Regions from separate parts of the Variovorax sp. P2_H12 genome, predicted to be linked through region 3. Evidence: predicted binding sites of a transcription regulator. Region 3 holds the regulator's gene; each other region holds the start of a gene.
The links. Region 3 encodes sigma-54, which starts transcription at its own class of promoters, with help from an activator protein. Its sites were predicted from a motif close to TGGCANGNAANCTGCTTT; they were not measured.
Positions count from the first base shown of each region.

Region 1: a site for sigma-54 is predicted at 2,570-2,587, ahead of AC1DYK_RS06925 (ammonium transporter). Genes of this name have one in related genera too.
Region 2: a site for sigma-54 is predicted at 2,434-2,451, ahead of AC1DYK_RS07695 (circularly permuted type 2 ATP-grasp protein). Genes of this name have one in related genera too.
Region 4: a site for sigma-54 is predicted at 3,745-3,762, ahead of AC1DYK_RS34550 (CmpA/NrtA family ABC transporter substrate-binding protein). Genes of this name have one in related genera too.

Region 1 covers NZ_JBFUFO010000008.1:9,976-15,800, forward strand. Annotated here, with positions in the region: gene mog (molybdopterin adenylyltransferase) at 1-159, opposite strand, end outside; gene yjgA (ribosome biogenesis factor YjgA) at 156-812, opposite strand; gene pmbA (metalloprotease PmbA) at 871-2,241, shown strand; gene AC1DYK_RS06925 (ammonium transporter) at 2,659-3,861, shown strand; gene AC1DYK_RS06930 (NUDIX domain-containing protein) at 4,001-4,453, opposite strand; gene AC1DYK_RS06935 (GatB/YqeY domain-containing protein) at 4,456-4,905, opposite strand; gene rpsU (30S ribosomal protein S21) at 5,017-5,229, opposite strand; gene AC1DYK_RS06945 (BaiN/RdsA family NAD(P)/FAD-dependent oxidoreductase) at 5,329-5,825, opposite strand, start outside.
Region 2 covers NZ_JBFUFO010000008.1:174,556-180,380, forward strand. Annotated here, with positions in the region: gene AC1DYK_RS07685 (oxepin-CoA hydrolase, alternative type) at 1-276, shown strand, start outside; gene AC1DYK_RS07690 (acetate--CoA ligase family protein) at 295-2,376, shown strand; gene AC1DYK_RS07695 (circularly permuted type 2 ATP-grasp protein) at 2,479-3,975, shown strand; gene AC1DYK_RS07700 (alpha-E domain-containing protein) at 3,991-4,947, shown strand; gene glpK (glycerol kinase GlpK) at 4,992-5,825, opposite strand, start outside.
Region 3 covers NZ_JBFUFO010000084.1:4,656-10,480, forward strand. Annotated here, with positions in the region: gene AC1DYK_RS35030 (phospholipase D family protein) at 1-1,470, opposite strand, end outside; gene AC1DYK_RS35035 (RNA polymerase factor sigma-54) at 1,543-3,129, opposite strand; gene lptB (LPS export ABC transporter ATP-binding protein) at 3,142-3,933, opposite strand; gene lptA (lipopolysaccharide transport periplasmic protein LptA) at 3,930-4,616, opposite strand; gene AC1DYK_RS35050 (thiol:disulfide interchange protein DsbA/DsbL) at 4,771-5,421, opposite strand; partial or broken gene AC1DYK_RS35055 (SPOR domain-containing protein) at 5,506-5,825, opposite strand, start outside.
Region 4 covers NZ_JBFUFO010000077.1:5,756-11,580, reverse strand. Annotated here, with positions in the region: gene AC1DYK_RS34570 (AraC family transcriptional regulator) at 1-727, shown strand, start outside; gene AC1DYK_RS34565 (IS66 family transposase zinc-finger binding domain-containing protein) at 1,192-1,542, shown strand; gene AC1DYK_RS34560 (c-type cytochrome) at 1,846-2,118, shown strand; gene AC1DYK_RS34555 (hypothetical protein) at 2,107-2,337, opposite strand; gene AC1DYK_RS34550 (CmpA/NrtA family ABC transporter substrate-binding protein) at 2,340-3,695, opposite strand; gene AC1DYK_RS34545 (carbon-nitrogen hydrolase family protein) at 3,917-4,957, shown strand; gene AC1DYK_RS34540 (molybdopterin-dependent oxidoreductase) at 4,950-5,825, shown strand, end outside.

The sequences.
Region 1 (5,825 bases), on a different contig from region 3:
GGGGATCAGGCGCGACTCGAAGGTGATCGGATTGCGCAACGCGCGCTGCAGCCATTCCTGCAGGGCGGGCAGGCCCTTGTCCTCGTAGACGCCGCTGGACGCGCGGTCGCTGATCGAGACGATGCCGATGCGCACCGGATCCAGCGCCGGCGCCATCATGCGTCCTCCTCGCGCGACTGGGCCGCGGCCTCGTCCGCGTGGTCCGCGCTGCCATGCACGCGCAGCTGGGCGCGCACGATCTGGAACACCTCGCGATAGGCCTTGCCCTGGCGCGGCGCTTCGCCGGGCGGGCCGGCCTTGATGTCCTTGCGGGCCTGGCGCACCAGCGCGCGCAGCTGCTGGGCATCGGTCGCGGGGTGGGTCTCGATCCAGCCGCCGAGCGCGTCGTCGTCGGCGATCAGCCGGTCGCGCCAGCGCTCGGCCTCGTGCAGCGCCGCGGTTTCCTCGGCCGGCAGGCGATCCTGTTCGGCCAGGGCGGAACGGATCGTGTCGAGGGTCGGGGCGTCGAGGCCGCGCATCAGCTTGCCGATGAACTGCATCTGGCGCCGCTTGCCCTCGAAGTTGGTGATGCGCTTGGCGTCCTCGATCGCGTCCCTGAGCTTGTCGCCCAGGTCGAGCTTGTCGAAGAGGCCGGCGCGCAGGCCGAGCAGGGCTTCGCCCAGCGCCTGCAGTTCGGCGCTTTCGCGTTTGAGGTCGGTCTTGCTGGCTGCGTCGGTGCCCTTGAGCTCGCGTTTGAGCTCCAGATCGAGTTCGCTGCCTTCGGCGACGAACTCGCCACGGACGAAGTAGCCTTTTTTGGGTTTGCGGGACATAGAGGCAATCGTTGGCCGCACCATCGGGAACAGGGGGCGCAAGTATCATAGCCAACACATGACCACATCTTCCTCGCGCGCCGATTCCGGCTTCGCCTACAGCCGTCCCTTTTTCGAAAACCTGGTCGATTCGGCCCTGGCGCACGCCAAGAAGCTCGGGGCCACCGATGCCGGCGCGGAAGCGTCCGAGGGTTGCGGCCTGAGCGTCTCGGTGCGCAAGGGCGAGCTCGAGAACGTCGAGCGCAACCGCGACAAGTCGCTCGGCGTCACGGTCTACGTGGGCCATCGCCGCGGCAACGCCAGCACCTCCGACTTCTCCGAAGCCGCGATCGCCCAGACCGTGCAGGCGGCCTACGACATCGCGCGCTTCACGGCCGAGGATCCGGTCAGCGGCCTGCCCGACGAGGCCGACATCGCCAAGGAGCAGCCCGACCTCGACCTGTTCCATCCCTGGGCTGTCACCAGCGAGCAGGCGGCCCGGCTGGCGCTCGAATGCGAGGCGGCGGCGCTTTCCACGGACAAGCGCATCACCAACAGCGAAGGCGCGGGCGTCTCGGCCCAGCAGAGCCATTTCTTCAGCGCCCACACGCACGGCTTCCGCGGCGGCTACGCGAGCTCGCGCCATTCGATCTCGGTGGCGCCGATTGCTGGCCGCGGCGACGACATGCAGCGCGACGCCTGGTACAGCTCGATGCGCTCGGCCGACGAGCTCGCGAGCCCCGCGGCGGTCGGGCGCTATGCGGCCGAACGCGCGCTGAGCCGTCTCCAGTCGCGCAAGATCAAGACCACCGAATGCCCGGTGCTGTTCGAGTCGCCGCTGGCGGCCGGGCTGCTGGGTGGCCTGGTGCAGGCCACCAGCGGCGGCGCGCTCTACCGCAAGAGCAGCTTCCTGCTCGATTCCCTGGGCAAGAAGGTGCTGCCCAAGCACATCGACGTGGTCGAGGACCCGCATGTGCTGCGCGGCAAGGGAAGCTCGCCGTTCGACGACGAAGGCGTGGTCACCCGCAAGCGCAGGGTGGTCGATGCCGGCCGGCTCGAGGGCTATTTCCTCAGCACCTATTCGGCGCGCAAGCTGGGCATGAAGACCACCGGCAACGCCGGCGGCTCGCACAACCTCACGTTGACTTCGCGCCTGACGAAGAAGGGCGACGACCTCGACGCCATGCTCGCCAAGCTCGGCACCGGCCTGCTGGTGATCGAGCTGATGGGGCAGGGCGTCAATTACGTCACCGGCGACTATTCGCGCGGCGCCAGCGGCTTCTGGGTCGAGAAGGGGCGGATCGCGTTCCCGGTGCAGGAGATCACCATCGCCGGCAACCTCAAGGACATGCTGCTGGGGATCGAGGCGGTGGGGGCGGATGTCTACAACTACGGCGCAAAGACCACCGGCTCCGTGCTGGTCAATCGCATGAAGGTCGCGGGGGCATAGGCTCGCCCCCAGGTCGGGCTCACTGCGTGTAGCCCTCCCACCCCCTACCGGGGGCGCAGTCAGCGGCCCGGCGAAGCCGGTTCCGCGACTGCCCGCCAACAGGCGCGCTGCGCGCAGCCGTAGAAAAACCCCCAGCGCCGATGGCTTTGGCCGGCGCAGCCAGGCCGGTTGGTGAAACACCGCGGAACCGGCTTCGCCGGGCCGCTGGTGTTGCCCCCGGCAGGGGGTGGGCGCCCGGACACGAAGTGCCGGGCAACCTGGGGGCGAGCAACATTTCAGTGCGTCATGCAACGGTATGGGACGGTGGGGCACCGCGGTGAAGCGTATTTGGCACCATTATTGCTTTCGATGGACGTGCCAGCCCCTGATTCAGGGCTGAGAGCACCACATCGACGCAACTTCAACAAGCCAAATTTCATGGATGCACTGACTCGGGGCACGAACGCGCTTTTTCTTCTTCTGGGCGCCATCATGGTGTTGTCGATGCATGCGGGCTTCGCCTTTCTCGAACTGGGAACGGTACGCAAAAAGAACCAGGTCAACGCGCTGGTGAAGATCCTGGTCGATTTCTCGGTCTCGACCATCGTCTACTTCCTCGTCGGCTTCGGCGTCGCCTATGGCACGCATTTCTTCGTCGGCGCCGAGCAGCTGGCGCTCGGTAGCGGCTTCGAGCTGGTGCGCTTCTTCTTCCTGCTCACCTTCGCCGCCGCGATCCCGGCGATCATTTCGGGCGGTATCGCCGAGCGCGCCAAGTTCTGGCCGCAGCTCATCGCCACGGCGGTCATCGTGGGCTTCGTCTACCCGCTGTACGAGGGCATCGCCTGGAACCGGGCCTTTGGCATCCAGGACTGGCTGGTGCGGGTGACGGGCCATGAATTCCACGACTTCGCGGGCTCGGTCGTGGTCCACGCGATGGGCGGCTGGCTCGCCCTGCCGGCGGTGCTGCTGCTGGGCGCGCGCCGCAACCGCTACCGCGGCGACGGCTCGTTGAGCGCCCATCCACCGTCGAACATCCCGTTCCTGGCCCTCGGCGCCTGGGTCTTGTGCGTGGGCTGGTTCGGCTTCAACGTGATGAGCGCGCAGACGATCGACAAGATCTCCGGCCTGGTGGCGGTGAATTCGCTGATGGCCATGGTGGGCGGGACGCTGGTGGCGCTGGCGCTCGGCAAGAACGATCCGGGGTTCGTCTACAACGGCCCGCTGGCGGGCCTGGTGGCCGTTTGCGCGGGCTCCGACCTGATGCACCCGATCGGTGCGCTGGTGGTGGGTGGCGTGGCCGGCGCGATCTTCGTCAAGCTCTTCACCCTGACGCAGAACAAATGGAAGATCGACGACGTGCTCGGCGTCTGGCCGCTCCACGGGTTGTGCGGCACCTGGGGCGGCATCGCGGCGGGCATCTTCGGCACCCGGGCGCTGGGCGGCATCGGCGGCGTGAACCTGTGGGCCCAGCTCATCGGCGTCGCGATCGGCGTGGCTTGGGCACTGGTGGCGGGCGGCGCGGTCTACGGCGTGCTGCAGGCCACCCTCGGACTGCGTCTGTCGCAGGAAGAGGAGTACGAAGGAGCGGATTTGTCGATCCACCACATCAGCGCCACGCCGGAGCGCGAAGCGAGTTGGTGACTCGCCCCCAGGTTGCCCGGCACTTCGTGTCCGGGCGCCCACCCCCTACCGGGGGCAACACCAGCGGCCCGGCGAAGCCGGTTCCGCGGTGTTTCACCAACGGGCCTGGCTGCGCCGGCCAAGCACGCGCGGGTGCGGTTCAGGGGGCCAGGACGGCGCGGACTTTCTCGATGACCCGGACGTAAGGGGCGGCGAAGTGATCCAGCGGCGCGTCGTGCGTTAGCCAGCTGAAGCTGAACACCAGGCCGTCTTCCTCGGGGCTGCCCGAGGCGACGTGTTCGAAAGTCTCGGGCAGCGGCGCTTCGGCGCGCATCAGGTACAGATGCCAGAGCTGCGGGTGGCGGCGCTTGTTGCCTTCGACACCGGCCTCGCAGTCGCGGTCGATGGTGCCAAGCGGCAGCAGTTCACCCAGGTAGTCGATGCCGGACTCCTCCAGCAGTTCGCGCCGCACCGCGGCCTCGGGCGCTTCCCCGGCCTCGATGGTGCCCTTGGGCAGCTGCATGCCCCGGTCCTCGGGGTGGTGGAACACCAGCAGCCGGCCCCGGCCGTCGACCAGGCAGGCGCAGGCCTTGAGGACCGGGCTCGCCTTCACGTTCAGGCGCCCGCGAGCGCTGCCTTCACGGCGGCGCTGACCTGGCCCATGTCGGCCTTGCCGGCCAGCCGGGTCTTGACCGCGCCCATCACCTTGCCCATGTCGCCCGGGCCCTTGGCGCCGAGCTCGGCGACGATCGCCTTGACCTCGACCGCGACCTCTTCGGCGCTCATGCGCTGCGGCAGGTAGACCTCGAGCACCTTGATCTCGGCGGCTTCCTTGTCGGCCAGGTCGGTGCGGCCGCCCTGGGTGAAGGCGGTGACCGAGTCCTTGCGCTGCTTGACCAGCTTGTCGACGATCGCAACGACCATCGCGTCGTCGAGTTCGACCCGTTCGTCGACTTCCTTCTGCTTGAGGGCCGCGAGCAGCAGGCGGATGGTGCCCAGGCGCTCGGAGTCCTTGGCGCGCATCGCGGTCTTCATGTCTTCGGTGATCTGGTCCTTGAGGCTCATGGCAGGCTTTCGTAGATGGAGCGAAAAAACAAAAGCCGCGGCAGGTATTCCCTGGCGCGGCTCGATCCGGGCTGAACCGGGCGTTGGCCCGGGGGCCAACGCTGCAGGTGCTTAGTACAGCTTCTTGGGCAGCTGCATGCTGCGCACGCGCTTGTAGTGGCGCTTGACGGCCGCGGCCTTCTTGCGCTTGCGCTCGGCGGTCGGCTTTTCGTAGAACTCGCGGGCACGCAGGTCGGTCAGCAGGCCGAGCTTTTCGATGGTGCGCTTGAAGCGGCGCAGTGCGACGTCGAACGGCTCGTTTTCTTTTACGCGGATGGTGGTCATTTATGGATCGGTTGGTTGGATTTGGCCCGGAGAGATCGAAGCCCCGGGCCGGGGTTCCTCAACTGAAAAAAGGGGTGGGCCGTTGAGGGGTGGCCGAAGTTAGCCCGAGATTATAGCGTCAGCTTGGGGTCCCGGCGCCAGTGCCTGGGCGCAGGCGTGCGCGCTGGCCCAGGCCCACTGGAAGTTGTAACCGCCGAGCCAGCCCGTGACGTCCACCACCTCGCCGATGAAATAGAGGCCGGGCTGCTTCGATTCCATGGTCTGCGACGACAGGTCGCGAGTGTCGACGCCGCCGGCCGTGACCTCGGCCTTCTTGTAGCCCTCGGTGCCGCTGGGCGTGATCTGCCAGCGCGCGATGCGCTCCGCCAGCGCGGCCAGCGCCCGGTCGGCGGCTTCGTTGATGGGGCGCTGCAGCCCCGCGTCCTGGCCGACCCAGGCGTCCGCCAGCCGGGAGGGCACGAGCGCCGCCAATTCGTTGCCGATCCGCTTGCGGGAGCGCTGCTTGGCATCGCCCAGCGCGGCCGCGACATCGGTGCCGGGCGCGAAATCGATGGTCAGCGGCGCCCCGGGCTTCCAGTAGCTCGAGATCTGCAGCA
Region 2 (5,825 bases), on a different contig from region 3:
GGCGTCTGCAGCCCCGAGCGGTTGCATGCGCTGGGCGTGGTCAACCGGCTGGTGCCGCACGGCCAGGCGCTCGAAACGGCGCTGGCCTGGGCGCATCGGCTGGCCGCCGGCCCCTTCGATGCCCAGGCGCGCATCAAGCAGCTGGTGCACGCCGCGCGCGGACGCTCGCGCCGGGCGCAGCTCGACGCCGAGCGCGATGCCTTCGTCGAGAGCCTCTACAGCGAGGCCTGCGGCGACGGCATCGCCGCCTTCCTTTCGGCCCGCCATCGCGGGTAGCCCATTTCCTGGAACTTCATGTCCGATCTGCTCGAATCCGCCCTCAATCCCCAATCGGTCGCGGTCATTGGCGCCTCCGAGAACATCCACAAGATCGGCGGCCGACCGATCTACTACATGCAGCGGCACGGTTTTCGCGGGCGCATCTACCCGATCAACCCGGCGCGCCAGGAGGTGCAGGGCCTCGAGAGCTACGGCTCGCTGGCGGCGCTGCCCGAGGTGCCCGACCTGGCGCTGGTGATCGTCGGCGGCGACAAGGCCGTGGCCGCGGTCGACGAATGCGCCGCGCGCGGCGTCAAGTCGGCGGTGGTGATCGCCTCCGGCTTCGGCGAGGCTGGTGCACAGGGGAGGGCGGTGCAGCAGGCAATGGCCGACCGGGCGCGGGCCGCGGGCATGCGGCTCTACGGCCCCAACACCCAGGGCCTGGCGAATTTCGGCAATGGCGCCATCGCCGGCTTCTCGACCCTGTTCGTCGAGGTACCGCCGGCCGACGGGCCGATCGGCATCGTGAGCCAGAGCGGCGGCATGAGCGCCATGGCCTACGGCCTGCTGCGCGGGCGCGGCCTGGGCGTGCGCCATGTGCATGCCACCGGCAACGAGGCCGACGTCACCGTGTCAGACCTCGCCTGGGCCGTCGCCCACGATCCGGAAGTGAAGCTGCTGCTGCTCTATCTGGAGACCATCGCCAACCCCGGGATGCTGGCCCGCACCGCCGCCTATGCGCGCGAGCGCGACCTGCCGATCGTCGCCGTGAAGGCCGGGCGCTCCGAAAGCGGGCAGAAGGCAGCGTCGTCGCACACCGGTTCGCTGGCCAACGAAGACCGCGCGGTCGATGCCTTCTTCAAGCACCACGGCATCTGGCGCGTGCGCGACCCGCACGCGCAGGCACTGGCGGCCGAGGCCTATCTCAAGGGCTGGCGGCCCGAAGGCCGGCGGCTGGTGGTGATCAGCAATTCGGGCGCGAGCTGCGTGATGGGCGCGGACGCTTCCGAGGAGCTCGGCCTTCCCCTGGCGGAGTTGTCGCCGCAGACGCGCCAGGACGTGGCCGACAGGCTGCCGGGCTTCGCGACCGCCAGCAACCCGATCGACATCACGGCGGCACTGCTGTCCAACAGCGGCCTGTTCGGCGACGTGCTGCCGGCGGTGGCGCAGGACCCGGCGGCCGACCTGTTCTTCATCCACATCCCGGTGGCCGGGGCCGGCTACGACGTGGAAGCCTTCGCCGCCGACACGGCCAGGTTCGAGGCCGGCACCGGGAAGCCGGTGGTGGTCGCGGCCTGGCAGGCCTCGGTCGCGGCCCCCTTCAAGGCCAGGGGCATCCCGACCTACGCCAGCGAGGCGGAGGCGCTCGGGGTGCTGGCGCAGCTCGCTTCGCACACGGCGCTGATGCGCAGGCCGCAACGTGCGTGGCCGGCCGAACCCTTGCCGCCGCTGCCGACGGGGACTGGCCGATTCCTGAACGAGGCCGAGAGCCTTGCGCTGCTGGCGGCGCGTGACATTCCGGTCGTTGCGCACCGGCTCTGCCGCTCGGCACGGCAGGCGCGCGACGCCTGGACGGCGATGGGCGTGCCGGCGGTGGTCAAGGCCTGCTCGGGCGACGTGCCCCACAAGTCGGAACACGGGCTGGTGGCGCTGCACGTGCGCAGCGCCGACGATGCCGCCGCGCTGTTCGAGCAGCAATGGACCCGGCTGGCCGAGCTCGGTGCTTCGCAGGACGGCGTGATCGTGGCCGCGATGCACCGCGGCCGGCACGAGTTCATGGTTGGTGCGCGGCAGGATCCGGTTTTCGGGCCGGTGGTGGTGGTCGGCGACGGCGGCAAGTATGTCGAGGCGCTGCAGGACGTCGCCGTGCTGCTGCCGCCGTTCGACAGTGCCGACGTCGGCGCGGCCCTGCGTACCCTGCGCATCGCGCCGTTGCTGGAGGGGGTGCGCGGCGAGCCGCCGCTGGACGTCGCCGCCCTGTGCGCCGTGGTCGTGGCGGTCGGCCGTCTGATCGCCGCGGCCTCGGGACGGATCGCCTCCATCGACGTCAATCCGGTGCTGGTGGGCGCCCGGGGGGAGGGTGCCATGGTCCTCGACGCCCTCGTCGAGCGAGCCTGAGCACGCGACGGCCGTACCCGTCATCCGGGCAGGCCCGGAGCGCGACGGCCGGGATCTTGGCCTTGAACTTGCTAAGCTATGGTCAAGGAGATTGGTCGTCCCATGCACAAATTCGATGAGATGTACGAACAGCTGCCCTACCACGGCGCAGCGGTGCGAAGCCACTACAAGCGTTACGACCAATGGCTTGCGAGGCAGCCCGGCGAGGTGATGCGTTCGCGGCGCGAGGAGGCGGAAATGATCTTCCGCCGGGTCGGCATCACCTTTGCGGTCTACGGCGCGAAAGACGAGGACGGCTCGGGCACCGAGCGGCTGATTCCCTTCGACCTGCTGCCGCGCATCATTCCCGCGCACGAGTGGGCCTCGATGGAAAAGGGCCTGGTGCAGCGCGTGACCGCGCTCAACCGCTTCATCCATGACGTCTACCACGGCCAGGAGATCATCAAGGCCGGCGTGATCCCGGCCGAGCAGATCCTGAACAACGCCCAGTACCGGCCCGAGATGGTGGGCGTCAAGGTGCCCAACGACATCTACTCGCACATCTCGGGCATCGACATCGTGCGTGCGCCCGATGCCCAGGGCAACGGCGAGTACTACGTGCTCGAGGACAACCTGCGGGTGCCCAGCGGCGTGAGCTACATGCTGGAAAACCGCAAGATGATGATGCGGCTGTTCCCGGAGCTGTTCAGCCAGAACCGCATCGCGCCGGTCGCCCACTACCCCGACCTGCTGCTGGAAACCCTGCGCGCCTCGGCGCCGCCGGCCACTGCCGAGCCCACCGTGGTGGTGCTCACGCCTGGCATGTACAACAGCGCCTACTTCGAGCACGCCTTCCTGGCGCAGCAGATGGGCGTCGAACTGGTCGAGGGCCAGGACCTGTTCGTCAAGGACGACTTCGTCTACATGCGCACCACGCGCGGGCCGCGCCGGGTCGACGTGATCTACCGCCGGGTCGACGACGACTTCCTCGACCCCGAGGTGTTCCGCCCGACCTCCACACTGGGCTGCGCCGGCCTGATGCGCGCCTATCGCGAAGGCAACGTCGTGATCTGCAACGCGGTCGGCACCGGCGTGGCCGACGACAAGTCGATCTACCCCTACGTGCCGAAGATGGTCGAGTTCTATCTGGGCGAGAAGCCGATCCTGAAGAACGTGCCGACCTACATGTGCCGCAACAAGGACGACCTGGACTACACGCTGGCCCACATGAAGGACCTGGTGGTCAAGGAGGTGCACGGTGCCGGCGGCTACGGCATGCTCATCGGCCCGGCCGCGACCCAGGCCGAGATCGAGGACTTCAAGAAGGCGGTGCTGGCCAAGCCCGACGGCTACATCGCGCAGCCGACGCTGAGCCTGTCGACCTCGCCGACCTTCGTCGACGCCGGCATCGCGCCGCGCCACATCGACCTGCGGCCCTTCGTGCTGTCGGGCAAGGAAGTCCAGATGGTGCCTGGCGGCCTGACGCGGGTCGCGCTCAAGGAAGGCTCGCTGGTGGTCAATTCGTCGCAGGGCGGCGGCACCAAGGACACCTGGATCCTCGAGGCCGACCGCGGCAGCAAGCCGCGGGCGCCGTCGCAAACCCAGAGCCAAGTGGCCTGATCGGAGGAACGTCTCATGCTGTCACGCACCGCCGATCACCTCTACTGGATGTCGCGCTACACCGAGCGGGCCGAGAACACCGCGCGCATGCTCGACGTCAACTACCAGACCTCGCTGCTGCCGCAGTCGGCCGAGGTCGCGCAATACGGCTGGCAGGGCCTGCTGTCGATCAGCGAGCTGCTGCCGCTCTACAACGAGAAGCACGAGGGCTTCAAGCCCGACGAGGTGATGGAGTTCATGGTCAAGGACGAGTCGAACCCGTCGTCGATCCTCTCCTGCCTGCGGGCCGCGCGCGAGAATGCGCGGGCGGTGCGCGGCGCGCTGACCACCGAAGCCTGGGAGACCCAGAACACCACCTGGCTGGAGGTCAACCGGATGCTGCGCAGCGGCGACTTCGAGCGCGATCCGGCGCAGTTCTTCGAATGGGTCAAGTTCCGCTCGCACCTCTCGCGCGGCGTGACGCTGGGCACCATGCTGCAGGACGAGGCCTTCTACTTCTCGCGGCTGGGCACCTTCATCGAGCGCGCCGACAACACGGCGCGGCTGGTCGACGTCAAGTTCCACGCGCTCAACAGCGAGTTCTTCGGCACCGCCACCGAGGAGGACCAGGAATACGACTTCTATCATTGGAGCGCGATCCTGCGCAGCGTCTCGGCCTTCGAGGTCTACCGCAAGGTGTACCGCGACGTGATCAAGCCCGAGCGCGTGGCCGAGCTGCTGATCCTGCGCCCGGACATGCCGCGTTCATTGCATGCCAGCCTGCACGAGGTGGTCAGCAACCTCGACATGGTCAAGAACGAGCAGAGCGCCGAGACCCAGCGCCGCGCCGGCAAGCTATTGGCCGACCTGCAGTACGCGACGGTCGACGAAATCCTCGCGACCGGGCTGCACGCCTACCTGACGCAGTTCCTCGACCGGGTGAACGAGCTGGGGTGGCGGATCAGCCAGGACTTTCTGGTGCCCGGACACTGAGGATTGCCTTCAGCTTCACGGGACCTGATCGGCGTTGACCAGAATCACACCAGCGTCGCCCGCCGCACCGCCAGCTCCCAGCGCCCCATCGCCTCGTCCGCCTTGGCCCGGCTCAGGGTCGGCATGAAGCGCCGCTCGATGCGCCACAGCTTCGACAGCTGCGCCACGTCGGTGTAGACGCCGGTCGACAGCCCGGCGAGGTAGGCGGCGCCCAGCGCCGTGGTTTCCGTGACCTCGGGCCGCACCACCGGGATGCCCAGCAGGTCGGCCTGGAACTGCATCAGCAGGTCGTTCACGCAGGCGCCGCCGTCGACCCGCAGTTCCGCCACTGGTGCGCCGCCGGCGGCGACCGCGTCGCGGCTCATGGCCTGCAGCAGCGCGGCGCTCTGGTAGGCGATGCTCTCCAGCGCGGCGCGCGCGATGTGCGCGACCGTGGTGCCGCGCGTCAGCCCGGTGATGGTGCCTCGCGCATCGGCGTTCCAGTAGGGTGCGCCGAGCCCGGTGAAGGCCGGCACCATCATCACGCCGCCGGCGTCGGGCACGCTCTCGGCCAGCGCCTGCACCTGGGCGCTGCCCTGGATCGCCTTGAGGCCGTCGCGCAGCCACTGCACCACCGCGCCGCCGACGAAGACGCTGCCTTCCATCGCGAACTGCGGCGTGGCGCTGGTCTGCGCCGCGCTGGTCACCAGCAGGCCGTTGTGCGAGGGCTGGAAGGCGCCGCCCGTGTGCATCAGCAGGAAGCAGCCGGTGCCGTAGGTGTTCTTCGCCATGCCGGCATCGAAACAGGCCTGGCCGAAGAGGGCGCTCTGCTGGTCGCCCGCGACGCCGCCGATCGGCAGGCTGCGTCCGAGCAAGGCCGCGTCGGTGTCGGCGAAGTG
Region 3 (5,825 bases):
GTCCCACAGGCCCGAGTCGGGCTCCACGGTGAGCACGTCCTCGGCCTCGCCCTCGCGGCTGACCCATTCGAGCGCTTCGCCGCCGTCGGCGAAGCGCACCCGGTAGGCGCCCTGCTGCTTCAGCACGTCGAGCAGCTTCAGGACCTGCTGCGCCATCTCGGGGCTGGCGATGAACAGGCCGATCTCCGTGTTGTGGGTGTCCGAGCGCGGATCGAAGTTCATCGAGCCCAGGAACAGCGCCCTGCGATCGAAGATCGCCGCCTTTGCATGCAGCCGGCCGACCTGCGAGCCGAACAGGCCCAGCCGCACGCTGCGCTTGGTGCGCGCCGAGCTCAGCTCGTGGATCTCGACGCCGAGCCGCAGCATGTCGGGACGGTAGCGCCGGTAGCCGGTGTGGACCAGCGGCTCGTCGGTGGCCGCCAGCGAATTGGTGACGACGCTGATCCGGACCCCGCGCCCGCGGACCTCGCGCATCACCTCCAGCCCCGCCTGGCCCGGGATCAGGTAGGGCGACACCAGCGTGACTTCGGCGCGCGAGCGCCGCATCTGCTCGATCACGTTGTAGCGCACGCTGTCGACGTCGAGCAGCGGCACCCCGCCATAGGAGGCGGTCTTGCCGACCACGCGGTCGGGCGAGTCGGCATAGGCTTCGGCCAGGGTCCAGATCAGGCCGAGCCGGGCGCCGTCCTTCAGCTCCGGCCCCAGCGGCGCGTAGCCCAGCACGTCGTTCGGTGCCGGCGGGCGCGGCGGCGCAGTGGTTGCGGGGCCGGTGGCCTGATCGAAGCGCTGCTGCAGCTCCTCGCGCGGCAGCGAGGATGCGACCACGCTGCCGATCGGCCGCACGTAGGGGCTGTTCCAGTACAGGTCGAACAGGCTGCCGAGGCGCTTCACCAGGGCGCCGGCGACGAAGGTGTCGATGTCCAGGAAGTTCGCGCCGGCGGTCTGCGTGAAGTACTGACTGCCGATGTTGCGCCCGCCTGCCACCGCCATCGCGCCGTCGGCGATGAAGAGCTTGTTGTGCATCCGGCGATTGACGCGGTCGAAGTCGAACAGCGAGCTCGAGAAGCGCTGCAGCAGGCTGCCGCGGCCGGCCGGGAAAGGGTTGAACAGCCGCAGCTCGAGGTTCGGCGTGGCGGCCAGCGCCAGCAACAGGTCGTCCTCGCCCGAGGTGTAGAGGTCGTCCATCAGGAGCCGCACGCGCACGCCGCGCAGGGCCGCATCGCGCAGGGTGCGCAGGAAGTAGCGGCCGGTGTCGTCGTTCTCGATCTGGTAGTACTGGACGTCGAGCGTGCGCTCGGCGCGGCGCGCGAGCTGCAGCCGCGTGTCGAGCGCGAAGTCGCCGCCGGGCATGAGCCGGAAACCGCTCAGATCCGGATCGGGCGACGAGGCCTTGGCGATCCGGCCCAGCGCGGTCTCGCCCGAAGCCATGATTGCACTCGAGGGCGGGCGCTCGACATCGGCCGGCAGCATCGCGCAGCCGCTGGCCAGAAGCACCGCCGCCGCCAGTGCCGCACCGAGCCGCCACCCGCGCACCAGCACGCCCTAGAGCGCCTTGCGCAGATTGGCCGGAGCGATACGCAGCGCCTCGCGGTACTTCGCGACGGTGCGGCGCGCGCACTCGATGCCCTGCTCCTTGAGCATCTCGGAGATCTGGCTGTCGGACAGCGGTTTCTTGAGGTCCTCGGCGCTCACGAACTGCTTGATCAGCGCCCGCACCGCGGTGCTCGAGGCATTGCCGCCGGTCTCGGTGCCGAGCGCCGAGCCGAAGAAGTACTTGAGCTCGAACGTGCCGTAAGGCGTCGCCATGTACTTGGCGGTGGTCACGCGGCTGATGGTCGATTCGTGCAGGCCGAGTTCGTCGGCGATCTCGCGCAGCACCAGCGGGCGCATCGCCAGCTCGCCGTGCACGAAGAAGCTCTTCTGCCGCTCGACGATCGCGTTCGACACCCGCAGGATGGTGTCGAAGCGCTGCTGGATGTTCTTGATGAACCAGCGCGCCTCCTGCAACCGCTGCGAGAGCGCCTGGCTGCCCTCGCCCTTGTGCTGCTTGAGCGCGCCGGCATAGATGTCGTGCACGCGCAGCCGCGGCATGACCTCGGGGTTCAGCATGACGCGGAACTTGATGTTGGTGCTGGTGCCGTTGCCGATGCGCGTGACGATCACGTCCGGCACCACCACGTTGCGCTCGACGTCGACGAAGCGGCGGCCCGGCTTGGGCTCGAGCCGGGCGATCAGCTGCAGGGCGGCGCGCACCTCTTCCTCGTTGCTGCGCGCGAGCGTCGCCAGCCGCTTGAAATCGCGCCGCGCGAGCAGTTCCATCGGCTGCTTGCAGACCGCGATCGCGGTCTGGCGCACCCGCGCCTCGTCGGCACCCTCGCCGGGGTGCGCCAGGGCGCGCAGCTGGATCGTCAGGCACTCGCCGAGGTTGCGGGCGCCGACGCCCACCGGCTCCAGGCTCTGCAGCAGGCCGAGCGCGACCTGGAAGTGATGCACCAGGTCGTCGAACTGGTCGTTGTCGTCGCCGGCCAGGCCCGAGGCCAGGGCCGGCAGCGAATCCTCGAGGTAGCCGTCGTCGTTGAGCGACTCGATCAGGAAGCGCAGCGCGGCGCGGTCGGTCTCGCTGAGCCGCAGGCCCAGTGCCTGCCGATGCAGGAAGGACTGCAGCGTTTCGTGGCTGCGCGCCAGTTCGGTGGCGTCGGTGCGTTCGTCGCCGAGGTTGTTGGCGCGCGCGGGCGCATCGCCGCCCCATTCGCTGTCGTCGGGTGCCAGGTCGACCGTGCCGTCGCCTTCCCAGTCGGGCTCGCCGTCGGCGGCGTCGAGCGGCGCCGTCTCGGCCTCGGGTGTCGCGACCGCAACCTCGGTGGCAGCGGCCGCGGGGCCGGGAGCGTAGTCGCCATCGCCTTCGGCCTGCCGATCGTCGTCGCGCACCGGCGCATCGGCGGCGTCCAGCCCGAACTCCTCGCGCGCCGCCTCTTCGGCCGTCCGCTCGAGGAAAGGGTTGTCGTCGAGCATCTGCTCGACTTCCTGGCTCAGCTCGAGGGTGGACAGCTGCAGCAGCCGGATCGATTGCTGCAGTTGCGGCGTCAGCGCCAGATGCTGGGAGACGCGAAGCGAAAGCCCCTGCTTCATCGAGTAAGGCCCCTACATCCGGAAATGTTCGCCCAGGTACACGCGTCGCACCTCGGCGTTGTCGACGATCTCCGAAGGCGTGCCTTGTGCCAGCACATGCCCGTCGCTGATGATGAACGCGTGATCGCAGATGCCCAGCGTCTCGCGTACGTTGTGGTCGGTGATGAGCACGCCGAGGCCGCGCTCCTTCAGGAAACTGATGATCCGCTGGATCTCGATCACCGCGATCGGGTCGATGCCGGCGAAGGGCTCGTCCAGCAGGATGAAGCGCGGCTGCGTCGCCAGGGCGCGCGCGATCTCGACCCGGCGGCGTTCGCCGCCGGACAGCGACAGCGCCGGTGAATCGCGCAGGTGGTCGACGCGCAGGTCGGCCAGCAGTTCGCCCAGCCGCTCGTCGATGTGCGCCTTGCTGAGCGGCACCATCCGGCCGTGGTCGTCGGGCTCGCTCTGCAGCTCGAGCACTGCGCGCACGTTTTCCTCGACCGTCAACTTGCGGAAGATCGAGGCCTCCTGCGGCAGGTAGCTCAGGCCCATGCGCGCGCGACGATGGATCGGCATGTGGGCGATCGGCTCGCCGTCGATCGAGATCTCTCCGGCATCGGCCCGCACCAGCCCGACGATCATGTAGAACGAGGTGGTCTTGCCCGCGCCGTTGGGGCCCAGCAGCCCGACCACTTCGCCCTTCTGCACGGCGAGCGACACATCCTTCACGACCGTGCGGCTGCCATAGCTCTTCTGCAGGCTGCGCGCCTCCAGCCGGCTGACCGGCCCATCGCTTCCATTCAACCCGGCGGTTTCGATCACTTCTTGGACTCTCCGCCGAGCGTGGTGGTGGAACGCAGGCTGTTGCCCGGAGCCGGGGTCGCCGCGGGCTTGGCACCGCCGCTGCCGGGCGCCGGGGCGGCCGCCTTGGGCGTCAGGATGGCCTTGACGCGGCCGCTCGCCTGTGTCGCCACGCCGGCGTTCGGCGGCAGCGAGGAGCCGTTGACCGTGAAGGTGTCGTTGCTCTGGTCGTAGACGATCAGCGGGCCGCTGCTCTCGTCGCTCACCGTGGCGCCGATCAGGCGCCGCATGACCGCGCGGCGGATGAACTTCACGTTGTCGGCGCGGCTGTCGTACTCGATCACTTCGCCCTCGCCCTCGATCCACTCGTCGGTGCCGGCGTTGCGTTTCTGCTTGAAGTAGGCCAATTTGCCGGGTTCGGCCGTGACCACGCCGTACTGGTAGCCCTCGGGGTCCTGGCGAACGTCGATGCGGGTGCCCCGGATCTGGATCGTGCCCTTGTTCACGACCACGTTGCCGGTGAACACGCTGGTCTGCTTGAGGTCGTCATAGCGCATCGCGTCGGCCTCGATGTTCATCGGCTTGCTCCGGTCGGCCTGCTCGGCCTGCGACAAGGACGCGCATCCGGCCAGCGCCAGCGCCAGGCAGAGCACGCGACCGAATCGACGAGGAGAAATGGAGGTGAAGGAGGAGAGCGATGTCATAGAGGCACGAAACTTGCTCTGCGATTGTATGCGTCCCGTGGACGCCGCCTCGCGCGGCCTTGACGAAAAAGCCCGCAGAAGCGGGCTTCAATGACGAGATCGTGGCGGCGACGGCAGGCGACAGGCGCCGCCACCGTGCGCGTCACCGGGCCGCTCAACCCTTGCGGGCTTCGGCGATCAGGAAGTCGACCACCTGGAGCGCGCGCTCGAGCGAGCCCGCCGTGTCGCCGTCGACGTACCAGCGCCCGGCCACGCCGAGGGCCGGCACGCCGGCCACCTGGTAGTCGGTGGTGAGCTGGGTGGCGCGCTTGGCCTTGCCGACCACCGAGAAGGACTTGAACAGCTCGGCGAACTTCTTCGCATCGAGGCCGGGCTGCTTTTCCACCCAGGCGAGGATCCCGGCGTCGCCAGTCAGGTTCAGGCGCTGCTGGTGGATGGCCTGGAAGACCTTGGGCTGGAATTCGTCGACCTTGCCCATCGCCTCGAGCGCGTAATAGAAGCGCTGCTTGGCCTCCGTGTCGTTGCCGACGAACGGCACCGGGATGCGACGGAAAACGACATAGGGCGGCAGCTTCTTGACCCAGGCTTCCACCTGAGGCTCGAAGGCCGCGCAGTGCGGGCAGTTGTAGGAAAAGAACTCGAGCACCTCGACCTTGCCGGCGGGCGCATCGACCGGCGCCGGCTTGCGCAGGACGATGTAGTCGGTGCCGGCCTTGATGGGACGGGCCTGCTGCGCATGCGAGGGCGCAGCCAGCGGAAGAAGCCCCAGCGAAGCGGCGGCCAGCGAAAAATCACGACGTTTCATGTATCAATTCCTTCTGTACGGCTTGAAAGAGCCCGCGATGCCGGATGGAGTTCCCGGATCGGGCGAACTGGAGACGATGCAGCGTCAACGCTGGACGCGGACCAGGGCCGATTCAAGGCCCCCGCCGTCGAGCCGTTCCTTGAGTTGGTCGGCGTCGTCCTTCTTGTTGAACGGACCGGCACGCACGCGGTAGACGGTGCGGCCGGCCTGCTCGCGCTCGGTCACGCGCGCCTCCACGCCCATCAGCGAAAGCTTGGCGCGCTGCGCATCGGCATCCTCCTGCGTGCGGAAGGCACCGGCCTGGACGAAATACATGAACGGGTCGGTGCTGGCGCCGGTGGCCGCTGCGGCCCCGGTGCCGGAGCGCGCCTTGGCGAAATCGCCGATCGGGTCGTTCGAGGGCG
Region 4 (5,825 bases), on a different contig from region 3:
CCAGAAACTGGTGATCGCGGAAGGCAGGACCGGCGTTCTGACGCCGAAGCAGCGCGTGCGGCTGCGCTGGTATCCCGGCACCCAGCAGCTGATCCTGAAGGTCCCGCATGTGCTGTTGCGCGAGCTGGTGCACCTCGACGAGGCTGACAAGCCGGAACTCACGCCCGGCTATCTTCTCGATCGTCGACTCAGCACGCAGTGGGACTTGATCATGCACTCGCTTCTGAACGCGATGTCGATGCCTGCCGAGTCGGCGCTCGACAAGGCCTGGCTCGATCATTTCGAACACAATGCGGCGCTGTTCCTCTTGTCCCACCAGGTCCGCGGAAGCGCCCAGGCTTCAGCACTCGGATTGCACGTGGTCCAACCGGGTCACCTCAAGGATGCCGTGGCCGGCGCGGGCGACTCGCGGCGGATGAACATGCTGCTCGAGTACATGGACGCACGCCTCGGTGCCCCGTTGTCGCTCGAGGATATGGCCAGCGCGGCCGGGGTCAGCATCCGCACGATCAACGAACTCTGCCACCGCCAGCATGGCGTCACGCCGATGGAGTTGCTACGCAACCTGCGTCTCGACGCCGTCCGTTCACGGTTACGAATCCAGCCTGACCTGAGCATCACCGAGACGGCCCTGACCTTCGGGTTCGGGCACCTGGGCCGCTTCTCTGCCTATTACTTTGACCGCTTCGGCGAACTTCCGCGACAAACGCAGGCGAGGCCCGAATAGGTGCCTGGGCCTGGTTTGCAGGGCACCCTCTTGCAAGCACTTCTTCCATCAATTGTGCCTGGTAGCGGCATGCCGCGACCCAAAGTGCACCGATGCGTTCCGACTCCTCTTCGCAAGCCGTGCGCGTGAGGGCTCGCGACGGGCCGGTGGATGCTCGCGTATCCCTTTCATCGATGAATGGGGTGCAGTCGGCTGTTGCGAGCTCGGTCGTTCTGGTCTTTTCCACTGGGGGCACTCCTTCATCGGCAGCAGGCGGCGACCCAGCAACTGGGCCCTCCATGCGGTGGCAAGTCTACGAAGCGGAGGTGCGGACAACTATCCAGTTACTGCGCGCTGGCAGCCAAGGACTATCCGTCCCCTGCGAGCGTCCTAGCACCGTCCGTGAACCGCCAATTGGGCTTGTTCAGGGCTCTGAACACGACCAACTCGAACTCGTTGGCGGGCAAGTGGTGCAGCCCTCACCGTTGGCGACGACGCCCGAGTCCGGCAAGGTCTCCTCGATCGCAGCTGCGCGCAAGAAGCGCGATGCCGCCAGGCGGCCCGGACTGCGCGAGCTTCCCGATCATCTGCCACGGCGAACAGTGGTGCACACGCCGCACGGCGGGTGCAATTGCGAGGCCTGCGGTCGCGGCCTGCATGAGATCGGCCAGGACGTGAGCGAAGTGCTGGACTACGAACCGGGCAGCTTCCACGTCGTGCGTCATGTGCGACCGAAGCTGGCGTGCACGGGCTGCCACACGATCAGCCAGGCGCCGGCTGCAGGGCGCCGGTCGCGGCACATGCCATTCAGCCGAGAACGGGTGCTCGCGGCGTAGTGCTCGTGCGGCCGCTGCGGCATGCAGCACCGCGTCGCTGGAGAAATTGCTTTTGGCGCGCGGGCGCCATTGCCGGGGGGCTGAGGCACTGGCGCTAGTCTCGTCATGGAACTCGGAGGCTAAACACGACTGCGTCGAATCGTCGCCGCGGTGATGCTGTTCGGGACAATTCCCAGATGCCTTTTGGCGGAACCACGAAGGGCGGTTTCCCAAGAACTGCACCAGTTTCGCTCCACGGCGGAAGGGGCATTTGAATGAAGTAACCAAGCTTGGAGTCGGAACCTATCCCTCCGCACATCCAACATGAATAGATCATTGCTTTCGCTCGCCCTTCTCGGCTTGATCGGCTCTGCCCACGCACAGTCCGAACAGGCTCTCGCGCGGGCCAAGAATTGCATGGCCTGCCACTCTGTGCAAGCCACCAAGGTGGTTGGTCGTTCCTTCAAGGACATTGCTGCCAAATACAAGGACGACATGCGATCGAAGCACATGCGCGCCAGCCGGAATGTCTCTTGGAGCCTCCACGGTCTGAACCGATCTGCGATTGGAACGCCGGTCGAGCGATCAAGCCGATAGCAGTTCGCCAGCGCGCTTGAACACGTCGACGGGCGTCGGCATGGCCGAGCGCTCGACGGATGCGCCAGGGCTCTTTCCCACCAGCTTTTCATAGTCCGAAAGCTCCGCCGGCGCAGGGCTGCCCCCGCTGGAGGCGAGTGCCTGCCAGACTGCCAACAACAGCAGGCCGATCGCCAGGGTGGCCAGCCAGGATCGTGAGGTCGAAATCGAGCTTTGCATGGTCACGCCCTGCCCAGCGACTTCAGGTATTCTGCGGGGCGGTCGGAGTCGAAGCTTTTGCCCAGAATGGTTTCCTTGCGGAATCCGACCTCGGGCGCCTTGCCGCCGCGCTCCTCGATGAGGCGCTTTGCATCGGTGGCCAGCATGACCTGTCGGGCAAGGCCCTTGTAGTCCAGGTCCTCCTTGATCATGTTCCATCTGCGCATCTGGGTCAGAAGCCAAACCGCGCTTGAGTAGTGGGGGAAAGGCTGAAAGTCGATGCGGCGCGGCAGGGTCTTCACGTTGCCGAGGCCATCCGCATACCTGCCGGTCAGGACCTGGTCCACGACCGTTTCGGGCTGATTGAGATATTGGGGCTGGGCAAGGATCTTGGCCATCCCCGCGCGATTGCCAGGGTCGGATACATGCAGGCTCGCCGCGATGATCGCGCGGTAGGCGGCCATGAAGCTGTTCGGATGGGCCTTGATCCAGGCCTCGGTTGCGGTCACCGAGCAGCAAGGATGCTCCGGCCAGATCTCGCTCGAGACTAGGTGAATGAAGCCCGCACCTTCGTACACGGCGCGTTGGCCACCCGGCTCGCCGCCGAAGAAACCGTCGATGTTGCCAACCCGGAGGTTGGAAACGTATTCGGACGGAGGAACGACGCGGTAGGAGATGTCCCTGTCCGCGTCCAGCCCCGCTGACGCGAGATAGTGGCGCAGCTGGAGCATCTGATGGGACTGCTCGAACGGCACGGCGAACCTGAAGCCTTTCCAATTCTTCGGGTCGCGGTTGTCCTTGTGCTTCATCGAAAGGACCAGCGAATTGCCATTCTGGTTGAGCACCGTCATCACGCGGGCCGGAATGGGAGCGCCGCCGATGCCGGCGGACATCGCCAGCGCAACAGGCATCACCTGCTGGGAGATGTCCAGTTCGCCATTGACCATCTTGTCGCGGATCAGGGCGATTCCGGCGATCTTCTGCAGGCTCAGTTCCAGGCCCTCGCGCGGGAAAAGCCCGAGCTGCTCCGCATAGATCAGCGGCGTCGCGCAGGTGATGGGCAGGAAGCCGACGGCAAGCCGCTTTTTCTCCGGCGCGCCCTTGTTGCGCTCCTGCGCAACGGCGGCAAGCTGGGTCAGCGGCGTAAGCGCCGTGAGTGCGGCCAGCGCCCCTGCCCGCCCCAGCGTCTTGACGAAGGCACGCCGCAGGCCGTGCTCGGGAAAGAGGCCGTGCAGCATGCCCTGAGCCATGGCACCAGCCAGCGCATCGTCGGCGTTCGCAGGCTTTCCTGCGAGGCACTCTTCGTTGTCACCATGCGTGCCGCCGCATGCGCAGAGGCTGGTGCAGGAAAGGCGAACATACTCGTGTGATGGGTCCATGGGCCCTCCAGACTGGGTTGAACGGATCAGGTCCGCGACACGGCAATGGTGAGCATGTTCCGTGCAAACAGCTCCGGGAAATTCACAACCCGCTGTGCGCAGATCCTGCATGGACCCATAGAGCCCGTAAAAACGCACCTCTCGTTGCGTTTTTCGAGTATCTGTGCGGCCGTACCGGCAACTATCCTGTGGAACTCAGCAACGCATAGCGAGTACCTGACATGAGTTCATTGCCCCGGGTGAAGGTTGCCGCCGCCCACGTAGCACCGGTGCTGCTCGACAAGACCGCCACGACCGAGAAGGCGGTGTCCATCATCAAGGAGGCAGCCCTCAACGGCGCACAGGTGATCGCGTTTCCAGAGACGTACATCCCGGCGTTCCCGGTCTGGGCGGCTCTTTGGGCGCCCATTTACAATCACGATCTGTTCGAGGCCATGGTCGAGAACAGCGTCTATGTGCCGGGGCCCGAGGTGGCCTTGATTGCCGCGGCCGCCAAGCGCTTTGGCGTGTGCGTGTCGATGGGCATCAGTGAACGCAGCACGGCCAGCGCTGGCTGCATCTGGAACTCGAACATCCTGATCGGAGAGACGGGCGAGTTGCTCAACCATCATCGCAAGCTGGTGCCGACCTTCTACGAGAAGCTGGTCTGGGCGGCGGGCGACGGACAAGGGCTGCGCGTCGCCGAGACGCGTTTCGGGCGCATCGGCGGCTTGATCTGCGGCGAGAACACCAACCCGCTCGCACGCTTCGCGCTCATGGCGCAGGCGGAGCAGATTCATATCTCCAGCTGGCCGCCGATTTGGCCCACGCGCAAGCCGTCGGGAGGTGGGAACTTCGACAACGTTGCGGCAAACCGTATTCGGGCGTCCGCCCATTCATTCGAAGCCAAGGCATTCGGAATCATCTGCGCGAGCTTCATGGACAAGGCGATGCGTGACTTCCTGGTGGATCGCGATCCGGCCGTGGCAGAAGTGGTCGACGGCACGCCGCGCGCCGCGTCGATGTTCGTGGACCCGACCGGCACGCAGATCGGCGACACGCTCCAGAACGAGGAAGGGATCGCCTACGCCGAGTTCGACCTGAACAAATGCATCGAGCCGAAGCAGTTCCATGATGTGGTCGGCTACTACAATCGATTCGACGTCTTCTCTCTGGGTGTCGAGCGCCGCCGCCACCAGCCGGTCGCATGGTCGGGACAGGCCGATCCGCAGTTTCCGCGGCTGCTCGACGATGAGATGACTGCCGGGGTGCTGGATGAATAGCGCCGCGTTCCTGCCACCGCTGCCTGAAGGAGCGGAGCGCTCGGTCGTCATTGGCCGGTCTCCCGGATTCCATCTGAAGCCGCCACCCGTCCCTGCGGCGCTGCGCGACTTCATCACATCCGATGCGCAGCTCTTCGAGACCATCCACATGGGTTCGGTCGAAGTCGACGCCAAGCTCTGGCGACTGCAAGTGGACGGGCTCGTCCGCAGGCCTTTCTCCATCGGCCTGGACGCTCTCAGGCAGCTGCCTTCAGTCTCCGTCACCGCCTTCCACGAGTGCTTTGGCAGCCCCCTCGCGCCCGCCGACAGCAATCTCTGGCGGGTAGGCAACGTCCGGTGGACCGGTGTGCCGCTGGCTGTGCTGCTCGAGCATGCGCAACTCGAGGCGGGTGCTACCCATGTCTGGTCGGACGGCCTGGACAGCGGCGAGTTCGGCGGCCGCAGGATGAATCGGTATCGCAAGGATCTGCCGATTTCGAAAGCGCTGTCTCAGGAGGTGCTCGTGGCTTACGAGATGAATGGCGTACCTCTGACGCGCGAGCGGGGAGGTCCGGTTCGCCTGGTCGTGCCAGGCTGGTTCGGCACCAACATGACGAAGTGGCTCTGCCGCCTATCGGTCCAGGATCGGCGTGCCAACTCTCCCTTCACGACCGTCTGGTACAACCGCGACAAGAATCACGGGGGAGAAGTCGTTCGAGAGCCCGTGTGGGCAGTGGAGCCAAATTCACTGATCACCCATCCCGCGCCCGGCGACACCATCTCCACTGACACGGTGGAGATCAACGGCTGGGCCTGGAGCGACAAGGGCATCCGTGGCGTGGATCTCAGCACCGATGGCGCAGTCACGTGGCAATCGGCCGAGGTCCGG